3 regions of the Veillonella criceti genome follow, and region 3 is predicted to be linked to each of the others. Evidence: riboswitches for the same ligand, from Rfam matches in the RefSeq annotation. Region 3 holds a riboswitch; each other region holds the start of a gene.
The links. A riboswitch is a leader RNA that binds a small molecule or an ion and turns the genes downstream of it on or off. The one in region 3 is predicted to bind cobalamin.
Positions count from the first base shown of each region.

Region 1: another riboswitch for cobalamin. It lies ahead of DYE54_RS02995 (MotA/TolQ/ExbB proton channel family protein); the one in region 3 lies ahead of DYE54_RS00395 (sirohydrochlorin cobaltochelatase).
Region 2: another riboswitch for cobalamin. It lies ahead of DYE54_RS10020 (hypothetical protein); the one in region 3 lies ahead of DYE54_RS00395 (sirohydrochlorin cobaltochelatase).

Region 1 is NZ_UHIO01000001.1:660,575-664,903, reverse strand. Features, by position in the region: gene DYE54_RS03005 (TonB-dependent receptor) at 1-800, shown strand, start outside; gene DYE54_RS03000 (PepSY-associated TM helix domain-containing protein) at 816-2,072, shown strand; cobalamin riboswitch at 2,166-2,336, shown strand; gene DYE54_RS02995 (MotA/TolQ/ExbB proton channel family protein) at 2,472-3,089, shown strand; gene DYE54_RS02990 (ExbD/TolR family protein) at 3,079-3,483, shown strand; gene DYE54_RS02985 (energy transducer TonB) at 3,495-4,232, shown strand; gene DYE54_RS02980 (FecCD family ABC transporter permease) at 4,290-4,329, shown strand, end outside.
Region 2 is NZ_UHIO01000005.1:1,263-5,591, forward strand. Features, by position in the region: partial or broken gene DYE54_RS10465 (FecCD family ABC transporter permease) at 1-365, opposite strand, end outside; gene DYE54_RS10000 (energy transducer TonB) at 423-797, opposite strand; gene DYE54_RS10005 (hypothetical protein) at 923-1,159, opposite strand; partial or broken gene DYE54_RS10470 (ExbD/TolR family protein) at 1,172-1,590, opposite strand; gene DYE54_RS10015 (MotA/TolQ/ExbB proton channel family protein) at 1,657-1,977, opposite strand; gene DYE54_RS10020 (hypothetical protein) at 1,964-2,182, opposite strand; cobalamin riboswitch at 2,318-2,488, opposite strand; gene DYE54_RS10030 (PepSY domain-containing protein) at 3,613-3,843, opposite strand; partial or broken gene DYE54_RS10035 (TonB-dependent receptor) at 3,859-4,329, opposite strand, start outside.
Region 3 is NZ_UHIO01000001.1:81,805-86,133, reverse strand. Features, by position in the region: gene DYE54_RS00410 (sirohydrochlorin cobaltochelatase) at 1-473, opposite strand, end outside; gene DYE54_RS00405 (sirohydrochlorin cobaltochelatase) at 563-1,459, opposite strand; gene DYE54_RS00400 (hypothetical protein) at 1,958-2,275, opposite strand; cobalamin riboswitch at 2,588-2,757, shown strand; gene DYE54_RS00395 (sirohydrochlorin cobaltochelatase) at 2,888-3,910, shown strand; gene DYE54_RS00390 (ABC transporter substrate-binding protein) at 3,923-4,329, shown strand, end outside.

The DNA.
Region 1 (4,329 bases), 580 kb from region 3:
ATGGTTATGATACAACTTCAGAGGGTAAAACGTATAATCATATAAGTCCCAAGGTTGCCTTAGAGTATAAAGCCAATGAGAATATGAATTATTATGTATCATATGGAGAATCATTTAATCCACCAGCTTTGTATAATATTTATCGGTTTGGTGGGTCAGGTATGGGAAATGTAATTCCTAATCCAGATTTAGATCCTGAAATATCTAAGACCTGGGAAGTGGGGATGAAACGTCATTTAACTGATAAAGATACATTAGATATTTCTTTATATCAAGTAGAAACAAAAGATAAAGTAGCTTATACATATTTTTATGCGCCTAATAGTAGTATTGTTGAATATAAACAATATATTAACTATGGGGAAGAAAATCGTCGTGGCATTGAGTTAAATTATGAACATAGATTTAATGATAATTTAAGCTCGTATATTAATTATGCTTGGCAGATGGGCAAAGTGAGTGGGCCTGAAATCACAAATACGAATCAATCTGGTTATAATAATCAAGTTGATTATGGTGTGCCTAAACATATTTTCCATGCAGGGCTAGCGTATGATAGAGCGAAATGGATTGCCTTGCTAGATATGCAATATGTGAGTCCTCGTCAAAATGCCAATGCCCCAGGTGGTGAGTATGGGGCTTATGATGGTTATTTCTTAGTCAATACAAGTGTGGGCTATCGAGTAACACCTGATTTTACAGTTAAATTCAGCATTGATAATATATTTGATAGAGAATTTTACGATAATGAAGCAACGGCTGGTCGCACTTATACCTTAGGTGTTCGTTATGAATATTAGAAGGTTGATAAATATATGAGACGTTGGTATCGAGTACATAAGTATGCTGGTATAGTTAGTTTAGCAATTTTCTTTTTACTTTGCTTTTCAGGTTTAGTGATTATGGTTAGAAGTATTTCTTTTGTGCATTTTGATCAACTTGGAACGCCTTATACAGGGGCAGCAATGTGGCGCAATAGTGATGTTAAAGTACAAGAAGTATTAAAAGAAAATTCTAATTTGCAACTTGATTCAATGACTATTAGACCTGAAAAGTCGATGCTAACGATTCGTTTTAAAGAACCGGGGCGTGATGGATTAATTCGTTATCATTTTTATGGTAAAAATGATGAATGGATATCAGTAAATAATGAATTTATACCAGGCTATTATAATAATGACTATTTGAATGTACTAACGCGTTGGTTGGCTAAATTACATAGTAATTTAGGGTTAGGAAATTATGGTCGTATTATATTGTTGGTTTTTACTTTTATAAGTTTAATTACGTGTTTTGCAGGGTATTTTTTACATCGAAGATTAGTTAATAGAAAAAGTACAATAGGCTATTATTCACTTCATAGAATATTAGGGCTTATAGCAGCTCCTTATTGTATTATTTTATTTATTTCGGGAGGTTTATTAATTGGTTACTCTTATTTTTCAAAAATAGACTATTTAGAGCATAATTTAGCAGCTAAGGAATATTTTAGTTTTCAATCTGTTGATGGGGATATCTATTCCTATACTGAAATATTTGAAGCGGTTAAGGATATATATCCAGATAAAGAAGTAGTATCAATTAATATCCCTTCAGTCAGTGCGTTAACGCAAGCGAGTAGTAGTACCTATTATTTTCGATTAGTAGATAAAGAATCGGTTTCAGACTGTTATCAAGGCTATTTATCAACTGACAGTTTATGGGTATCAGCATATAAGAAGAATAATATGATGCGTTATGAAGCGGTGTCACCTTGGTATATTAAGTGGTTGGCCAAGGGTGTAGATTTACATTTAAAAAACCATGAACATCCAGTACTACAATTAATTTGGATATTTTATTTAGTAGTTAGCTGTTTAATGATGATAGTGCTTTTTATTAAATCATTACGAGGTATCTGGGTCAAAGTCAATATTAAGTATCCGTTGAGTCAAGGTATTTTTTTGTTAACTTGTGGTTGTTTAATATTGCCATTGTATGGATTAATTGGTACTTATGCAGGAATAGTTTGTGGAATTTTGAGCATTATGTTATTGGGCGTTAATTTACGAGGTATAAATTTAAAAAAATAAGTTAAAATATTTGATTTTATAACTTTAAAAATTAAATATAGGTATATGGTTGACAGTCATACTAGAGTTATATAAACTATAGTTAATACTTAATTAAATAGAGAATATATAGGTGTCATTAGACTTAATAGGGAAATCGGTATAAGCCGATGCGGTCCCGCCACTGTAAGAGGAGCAAACCTCACATTGCCACTGGTTAAATCTGGGAAGGCGAGGTAAGCTATGAATCTAAGCCAGGAGAACTGCCTATAGAAGAATCACCGTTTTACCTACGAGCGATGGGGAGGGGATTGGCGATAATATAAATTGTGAATTTTTTATTTTCTTAGTTATGTTATAGACACATCTTCGTAGATGTGTCTTTTTTATTTTTACCTTTAGGCTGGAGGGATTATAGTCGTGGATTTATTAGCATTATTTCACAAGGGCGGTTTAGTTATGTACCCCATTTTACTGGCATCTATTATTGCAGTCGCTATTGGGGTTAATCGGTATTTATGTTATAAAGGAGCTGTTGCAAACATTGAATTGTTAAAAGAGCGTTTACCTGAATTATTACGACATAATCGATTAGAAGAAGCTAAAGTTATCTGTGAGGAAGCTGGTGGTGTAGCTGGTAAGATTATTAAAGAGGCAATTGATGAACGGACGGAGGATTTAAATGCTAATGATGTAGCTGAAAGTATTGCTATGCATGAAGTATTTCAGTTGAAAAAATATTTAAATTATTTGGAAACGATTGTTACTCTATCCCCTTTATTGGGCTTATTAGGTACCGTAGTTGGAATGATTGGCTCCTTTAGTGTGTTATCTATTGAGTCAGGTGAACCGTTTGCTATTACTGGCGGTGTAGGTGAAGCTTTAATTGCTACTGCTACAGGTTTGTTAGTGGCTATTTTAGCATTAGTGATTCATACCTATTTAGCACAACGTGTCAATGTGTTGATTGCTGATATAGAATATGTAACGTCAATCTATGTAATTAATACGAATGCAGGTAATCGCTATGAAGCTTAAATCCATGAAAATAGATCATCAACCCAAATTAATGATTATCCCTATGATCGATATTATTTTCTTTTTACTTGTCTTTTTTATGATGAGTATGCTTACTATGGTTGTTCAAAAAAGTGTACCTATTCAATTGCCACAAGCAGCTACGTCTAAAGTCAGTTTAGATGAAGTGCTTCCTATTACCGTTGCATCAGATGGGACAATTTATTTAGAAAAAGAAGTAGTGCCAGAGGGACAATTAAGACACCGTTTAGAAACCGAGGTTAGTAAAAATCCTAGTTTGGCTATTATTGTTCGGGGTGATGCTGGTGTAAATTATGGGCGTGTAGTTAGTGTTATTGATACAGTGAAAAAGTCAGGCATACAAAAAGTATCAATCGCTGCTGAGGAAAGATAGGAGCAATTGTAATGAATTATCAAAATATGTGGACGAAACCTTGGATAGCCTCCTTAGTCTTTCACGCCATAGTTTTGCTATCAATTCCTTTTTTACCTTGGCCTGAAACACCGAAATTTGAGGAGCCTGAGAATCATATTGAGGTTGACTATGTAGAAATTAAACGGCCAGTACCGAAAGGCTCACCTGATAGTGGCGGGGATGGCGGTGATGGTAGTGGTAATTTTACGGTCAATTTACCAGCCATAGCACCTATTACTACTTTGCCTGAATATTCGGATCCCTTAACGAGTAGTAATGATGATAGTATCATTACTAAGCATCAGGATATTAAGCAACAGGGCGATGATAGGGCTGGTTTAGAAAGTACTTTTGGTGGTGAAACGTCAGGTAATGGGCGTGGTGGTAGCGCAGGTTTTGGCACGGGTGACCAACCAGGCATTCAAGGCGATGAAAATGGCGAAGTAGTGGATGCGACTTTTTATCGACCGGTGCCAATTTATACACCAAAACCACGATACCCGCGCTCAGCTAGAAATCAAGGCGTTCGTGGTAGTGTGGGTGTAGGCTTAACTATTGGAGTAGATGGAAATGTAGAATCTGTATGGGTAGTTGATTCATCAGGCAGTGAAATACTAGATCAAGCTGCTTTAGATACAGTAAGTACTTGGCGGTTTGAACCGGCTAGACGAGGTGCGGAAGCTGTGAGTACTAGGACAAGTTTGAATGTAGAGTTTCAATTAAGGTAATACCTGTAGATGTGAATATAGGTGAGAAAATGAAAATAAGAGAATGGGAAACAATGTATGAGAAGAAGAAAACAAATTGTTAGTATTTTGGCCTTAA
Region 2 (4,329 bases), on a different contig from region 3:
GATGTTAACCCCAATGAAATAGCAATAACCGCACCTAACGAAGCCCCCGCCGAAACGCCCATAATACCAGGGTCTGCTAACGAATTTGAAAAAATGCCTTGCATAACAGCCCCAGCTAAAGCCAACGATGCACCAACCATAAGACCTATCAATACCCTCGGCATTCGAATATACCACAGTACCGCTTCTTGTTCTGGTTCTAATGGTGTAATGATTTCTATTGGTAACCCCATCCCCTGAGCCAAGCTCTCTAGTCCACCCACAATCGGAACTTTAATGGTCCCTACGTGTAAAGCAGCAAGTACTACTATAATCAATACGCTTATTAAGGCCAAAATACTAACAATTTGTTTTCTTCTTCTCATACATTGTTTCCCATTCTCTTATTTTCATTTTCTCACCTATATTCACATCTACAGGTATTACCTTAATTGAAACTCTACATTCAAACTTGTCCTAGTACTCACAGCTTCCGCACCTCGTCTAGCCGGTTCAAACCGCCAAGTACTTACTGTATCTAAAGCAGCTTGATCTAGTATTTCACTGCCTGATGAATCAACTACCCATACAGATTCTACATTTCCATCTACTCCAATAGTTAAGCCTACACCCACACTACCACGAACGCCTTGATTTCTAGCTGAGCGCGGGTATCGTGGTTTTGGTGTATAAATTGGCACCGGTCGATAAAAAGTCGCATCCACTACTTCGCCATTTTCATCGCCTTGAATGCCTGGGTTGGTCACCCGTGCCAAAACCTGCGCTACCACCACGCCCATTACCTGACGTTTCACCACCAAAAGTACTTTCTAAACCAGCCCTATCATCGCCCTGTTGCTTAATATCCTGATGCTTAGTAATGATACTATCATCATTACTACTCGTTAAGGGATCCGAAATTCAGGCAAAGTAGTAATAGGTGCTATGGCTGGTAAATTGACCGTAAAATTACCACTACCATCACGCCATCCCCGCCACTATCAGGTGAGCCTTTCGGTACTGGCCGTTTAATTTCTACATAGTCAACCTCAATATGATTCTCAGGCTCCTCAAATTTCGGTGTTTCAGGCCAAGGTAAAAAAGGAATTGATAGCAAAACTATGGCGTGAAGACTAAGGGAGGCTATCCAAGGTTTCGTCCACATATTTTGATAATTCATTTACAATTGCTCCTATCTTTCCTCAGCAGCGATTGGATACTTTTGTATGCCTGACTTTTTCACTGTATCAATAACACTAACTACACGCCCATAATTTACACCAGCATCACCCCGAACAATAATAGCCAAACTAGGATTTTTACTAACCTCGGTTTCTAAACGGTGTCTTAATTGTCCCTCTGGCACTACTTCTTTTCTAAATAAATTGTCCCATCTGATGCAACGGTAATAGGAAGCACTTCATCTAAACTGACTTTAGACGTAGCTGCTTGTGGCAATTGAATAGGTACACTTTTTTGAACAACCATAGTAAGCATACTCATCATAAAAAAGACAAGTAAAAAGAAAATAATATCGATCATAGGGATAATCATTAATTTGGGTTGATGATCTATTTTCATGGATTTAAGCTTCATAGCGATTACCTGCATTCGTATTAATTACATAGATTGACGTTACATATTCTATATCAGCAATCAACACATTGACACGTTGTGCTAAATTAGGTATGAATCACTAATGCTAAAAATAGCCACTAACAAACCTGTAGCAGTAGCAATTAAAGCTTCACCTACACCGCCAGTAATAGCAAACGGTTCACCTGACTCAATAGATAACACACTAAAGGAGCCAATCATTCCAACTACGGTACCTAATAAGCCCAATAAAGGGGATAGAGTAACAATCGTTTCCAAATAATTTAAATATTTTTTCAACTGAAATACTTCATGCATAGCAATACTTTCAGCTACATCATTAGCATTTAAATCCTCCGTCCGTTCATCAATTGCCTCTTTAATAATCTTACCAGCTACCACCAGCTTCCTCACAGATAACTTTAGCTTCTTCTAATCGATTATGTCGTAATAATTCAGGTAAACGCTCTTTTAACAATTCAATGTTTGCAACAGCTCCTTTATAACATAAATACCGATTAACCCCAATAGCGACTGCAATAATAGATGCCAGTAAAATGGGGTACATAACTAAACCGCCCTTGTGAAATAATGCTAATAAATCCACGACTATAATCCCTCCAGCCTAAAGGTAAAAATAAAAAAGACACATCTACGAAGATGTGTCTATAACATAACTAAGAAAATAAAAAATTCACAATTTATATTATCGCCAATCCCCTCCCCATCGCTCGTAGGTAAAACGGTGATTCTTCTATAGGCAGTTCTCCTGGCTTAGATTCATAGCTTACCTCGCCTTCCCAGATTTAACCAGTGGCAATGTGAGGTTTGCTCCTCTTACAGTGGCGGGACCGCATCGGCTTATACCGATTTCCCTATTAAGTCTAATGACACCTATATATTCTCTATTTAATTAAGTATTAACTATAGTTTATATAACTCTAGTATATGACTGTCAACCATATACCTATATTTAATTTTTAAAGTTATAAAATCAAATATTTTAACTTATTTTTTTAAATTTATACCTCGTAAATTAACGCCCAATAACATAATGCTCAAAATTCCACAAAACTATTCCTGCATAAGTACCAATTAATCCATACAATGGCAATATTAAACACCACAAGTTAACAAAAAAATACCTTGACTCAACGGATACTTAATATTGACTTTGACCCAGATACCTCGTAATGATTTAATAAAAAGCACTATCATCATTAAACAGCTAACTACTAAATAAAATATCCAAATTAATTGTAGTACTGGATGTTCATGGTTTTTTAAATGTAAATCTACACCCTTGGCCAAACCACTTAATATACCAAGGTGACACCGCTTCATAACGCATCATATTATTCTTCTTATATGCTGATACCCATAAACTGTCAGTTGATAAATAGCCTTGATAACAGTCTGGAAACCGATTCTTTATCTACTAATCGAAAATAATAGGTACTACTACTCGCTTGCGTTAACGCACTGACTGAAGGGATATTAATTGTACTACTTCTTTATCTGGATATATATCCTTAACCGCTTCAAATATTTCAGTATAGGAATAGATATCCCCATCAACAGATGAAAACTAAAATATTCCTTAGCTGCTAAAATTTATGCTCTAAATAGTCTATTTTTTTGAAAAAATAAGAGTAACCAATTAATAAACCTCCCGAAATAAATAAAATAATACAATAAGGAGCTGCTATAAGCCCTAATATTCTATGAGTGAATAATAGCCTATTGTACTTTTTCTATTAACTAATCTTCGATGTAAAAATACCCTGCAAAACACGTAATTAAACTTATAAAAGTAAAAACCAACAATATAATACGACCATAATTTCCTAACCCTAAATTACTATGTAATTTAGCCAACCAACGCGTTAGTACATTCAAATAGTCATTATTATAATAGCCTGGTATAAATTCATTATTTACTGATATCCATTCATCATTTTTACCATAAAATGATAACGAATTAATCCATCACGCCCCGGTTCTTTAAAACGAATCGTTAGCATCGACTTTTCAGGTCTAATAGTCATGTGAATCAAGTTGCAAATTAGAATTTTCTTTTAATACTTCTTGTACTTTAACATCACTATTGCGCCACATTGCTGCCCCTGTATAAGGCGTTCCAAGTTGATCAAAATGCACAAAAGAAATACTTCTAACCATAATCACTAAACCTGAAAAGCAAAGTAAAAAGAAAATTGCTAAACTAACTATACCAGCATACTTATGTACTCGATACCAACGTCTCATATATTTATCAACCTTCTAATATTCATAACGAACACCTAAGGTATAAGTGCGACCAGCCGTTGCTTCATTATCGTAAAATTCTCTATCAAATATATTATCAATGCTGAATTTAACTGTAAAATCAGGTGTTACTCGATAGCCCACACTTGTATTGACTAAGAAATAACCATCATAAGCCCCATACTCACCACCTGGGGCATTGGCATTTTGACGAGGACTCACATATTGCATATCTAGCAAGGCAATCCATTTCGCTCTATCATACGCTAGCCCTGCATGGAAAATATGTTTAGGCACACCATAATCAACTTGATTATTATAACCAGATTGATTCGTATTTGTGATTTCAGGCCCACTCACTTTGCCCATCTGCCAAGCATAATTAATATACGAGCTTAAATTATCATTAAATCTATGTTCATAATTTAACTCAATGCCACGACGATTTTCTTCCCCATAGTTAATATATTGTTTATATTCAACAAT
Region 3 (4,329 bases):
TTGCCCACACTCATACCACCATGTCCTACTAACACTAAGCCTTCTTCTTTGGGAATTGGTAATGTCTTAATAAACGTTTCAATTAACGCTTCATAATCATCAGGCCGTTCTTCCTGTCCTAAGAAATACAATAAAGGTCGCCCAATGGCAATATGTTGCAAAGAGCCTTGCCCTTGATAAGCTAAAATATTTTGTTTAAGTTTATCAAATTCTTCGCCACCAATTAGATGCAGTGGCTGTACAATAATAGATTCATACCCTTCTTCAATAAGGGCCTCTATAGCGCTCTGCTCAGTATCAATCATTTCACCACGTTCCCGTAAACGTTTCACTATAATACGTGATGTAAACGCTAAACGCACGTCTAAATCCTTGTATTTCGTTTTAATAAACTCTACTACAGGATTAATTTGGTTTTGCCGTGCAGACGCTACCGTCGTGCCAAAGGCTACTACTAAAATAGCTTGTTTCATACACCCTCCTATGTGACGAAAACGGCCCTCACTAGAGGACCGTTTTTATTATTTTATAATAGATAAAATACTTATACGACTTAAACCGCTTACACTGCCATAGACTCACGGTTTACAGACTCCCCCCGCACAACCTCGCGCGTAGCACCTTGATTCTGCTGGTAAGCCTGTTGTTTGCGTTCAATCATACGAATGGATTGAGCCAAATGCTTTAAGAATAAATCCTGAATAAACGGATTCTCCCCTAAACCTTCATTCCAAATGGTAACGCCATAACCTTCATCTGTTAATAATGTAGCCACTGAGTCAGATCGATCACCACCGAGAAAATCCATTAAATGTTCGGACCCGATTAATGCCAGTGGAACGACTAATACGTCTTTATGATCCAATCGTTCTAAGAGCGTCAACGCTTGTTTAAAATTAGGAAAACCATTGGAGGTAAATACTGCCACATTTTGACCATTACCGTACAAACATTTTAATTGTAACGCACTAAATTCCAATTGATTTTGTCCATTCGCCATTAACAAAATGGATTTATTAAGTGCCCGAATATTTACATGTTTCATGATAGCATCAATGGTGGCCACATAATCATCAGCATAATTCTTAACCCCTAATGAGCTAAGTAATGGTTTACCTACATGAATCCGCATTGCATGGCGCTCACAGGTATATGTAAAAGCAGAAATAGCTTTGCGCATCTTCTGATAACACTGATCAGCGACTAAGGCGAAAGGTAATACAAAGACATCCCGTACTCCTGTGTCCTTAAACTCCGCCAAAACCCCTTCCAAAGACTGCACTGGCACTTCATACTTTTCATTCCACTTTTCTATTAATGCATCGGCTAAAAAAACTCGACGAATCACAGCATCAGGATATGATTTTCTAATTTTGGCTTCCATAATGCCTACAGACTTTTCTACAGCCTCACCATAAATCGATCCAAATGTGGCTAAAACAATACCCTTTGTACTCATTTATACATCCTCCGATATCAAGAATACCTATACACCATCGAAATGATGACTACTCTAAATCAGACTGAATTCTGTCATATTTTATAAAATCTAAAATATTCGAAATACATGTCACACTTTGTTTGTTGGTATAATGATACGTTAGATTTAAAATTTAGTCAATGAGAATTTTTCTCATTTCTATTTTTATCAATGACTATCAATGAGAATTTATCTATTTAATATCATTTTCATTTAATAAATCTAATTCTATCGTTCTAGTTCTATTTTTATCGATTTACAGAAGTTTTTAACCATCTCATAACTTTAATATATTCTATAATTCAACAAGTATTTTATCAATATCTTCCATACATACTATACTAACTACGGTCCTAGTTAAAATAGTAACATAAAAATATCAAGTCAAATAATTGAGAATTTTTATACATTTTTATTCAGTAAGTATACCAAAAATACAATTCACAATAAAAATTTTACATAGTTAATTGATACCTATTATGGTTGAGAGAAGACTCTAGGTGCAACTACTTCAAAAATCTCAGCAATAAGTTTCAAATATTTACCTTCAATCAAAGTTCGTTTTCGTTCACTTTTCGTAATCAACCATAACTGTCGTCCATTATACGTTATGCGTAATAAACTATTAATATATTCATTAAAGTCCTCTTCCCCCATAGCCTCTTTTAAAGCTAATAGTTTAGAGTGAATCGGTTCCCCTTGATATTCAGGACGTTCTAATACTGGGGTAAATGTTACTTCGTACACAGAGCTAGATACTTCATTAGGCCCTGCACCATTCATAAATTGATCCATACTTGGACCTCCTTTATTTATATACTTTAAATACCTACTTCTTCATAGTACCAAACTTTCTTCACTTTGCCTATGTCAAAAGCATTCACAAATAGACAAATAACAAATTATCATATCTCTCACCTAGTATTCCTCATTACCACATAGTTGGCAATCCCAACGACTATATAGCGGCCAATCCCTCCTGTCATATGCCTTCTAGCCCAGCCTCACCTACGCTGCTCATTCGCCCTGTAAATCAGCCTACTTATACTCATACCCTACCCCGTATTGCATTGACAGTGGACATCTATTTTGCTATGATGATATCAAAATAAATACAACCTGCAAGGTGTATGACTTAATAGGAAAGAGCAGTAAAAGCTGCCGCGGTCCCGCCGCTGTAAGAGGGAGCACAATCAGTATACCACTGGAGTAATTCTGGGAAGGTGATTGCTGTGAAGAACTTGAGCCAGAAGACCTGCCTTGTTGGATAACCTATACCCCACGAGCGATGGCGAGGTTAATTGAATGTTCTAGTGTATCTTTACAACCTCCCCTACAAGTGGAGGTTATTTTTGTATTTATTATCTATTATTCTTTTTCTATTTTTTATCACGAGGAGTGAATGAAATGAGTAAACAATTTTTCAAAAAAACCTTAGCTACTACATTAGCAGTGGCCGCACTAACCGGTTTCGGTTTCCTTGGCACACAAGTAAATGCCGCTTACCAATTAAGTGACGAAGTTAAAACCGCCACACCAGCATTATTAGAAGCTACTGAAATTGGTGTTCGCACCTACAATACAGACAATGCCGAACTTGCCAAAGCCCCTAATAAAGATGCTATCGTAGTTATGAGCTTCGGTACTACTTTTAAAGACACTCGTGCAAAAACTATTGACGCCGCTGTTAATGAAATTAAAGCACAACATCCTGGTGTAAAAGTAGTCACTGCGTTCACTTCTCACATCATTATTGATCGCATCAAAGCTAAAGAAGGTATCACTTACCCAACCCCTGAAGAAGCTCTTGATCAATTAAAAGCCGAAGGGTATACCCGTGTAGCGCTCACAACATTAGATGTAATCCCTGGTATTGAATACAATTATAAGACGGGCGTTTACAATCAGTACAAACATAACTTCAAAAAAATGACATTAGGTACACCACTTATGTACTGGATGGGGCAAGAAGATCAAACTGATGACATTGCCAAAACTGTACAGGCTGTCGCTACACAATTCCCTAAAGTAGGCCCTAAAGATGCCGTACTTATCATGGCTCATGGTACTCCAGATCCATCCAATGCGTACTATGCAGTTATCCAAGATCGCCTTGATTCTGCAGGGCTTAAAAACGCCTATATCTACACGGTAGAAGGATGGCCTAGTCTTGAAGATATTGTACCTCAATTAAAAGCAAAAGGTATCAATCATGTAACCTTAATGCCATTTATGATGGTAGCAGGCGACCATGCTAACAATGATATGGCTGGTGATGAACCAGATTCTCATAAATCCATTCTTCAAGCTGATGGTTTCAAAGTAGATACTTATATCCACGGTCTTGGCGAAAACCAACAAATCCGCGATCTCTTTGCAGCCCATGCCCAAGAAGCTTGGGAAGCCCTTCAAAAAGACGATGTAAAGTAGGATTGAACTTGTATGAGACCATTTAAACGAATTTTAACTATAGTAACGATAGTATTATTAGCGCTAGTCGTTTTAGCTGGTTGTGGCAAAACAGACTCTAGTCATACTAGTGAAACACGCACCATAACCTATAAGGATCAAACCTATACGGTGCCAGCTAACCCCCAGCGCATTGCAACCTTAGCTAATTCCTTGCTTAACTTTCTTGATGCTATCGATGGCCAATCTATCAGTCGTGTTGATTCTAGTGATGCCCTCTCTGATAAATTAAAAGCCCTTCCTTCCTTAGGGCAAACAGCCAATATAAATATGGAAGAGCTTCTTAGTTTAAAACCAGATTTAGTGATTGGACTTAGCAATCAGCATGGCAAATATGAAGGACAACTGCAAAGCAATCAGTTACCTCATATCCTTGTAAG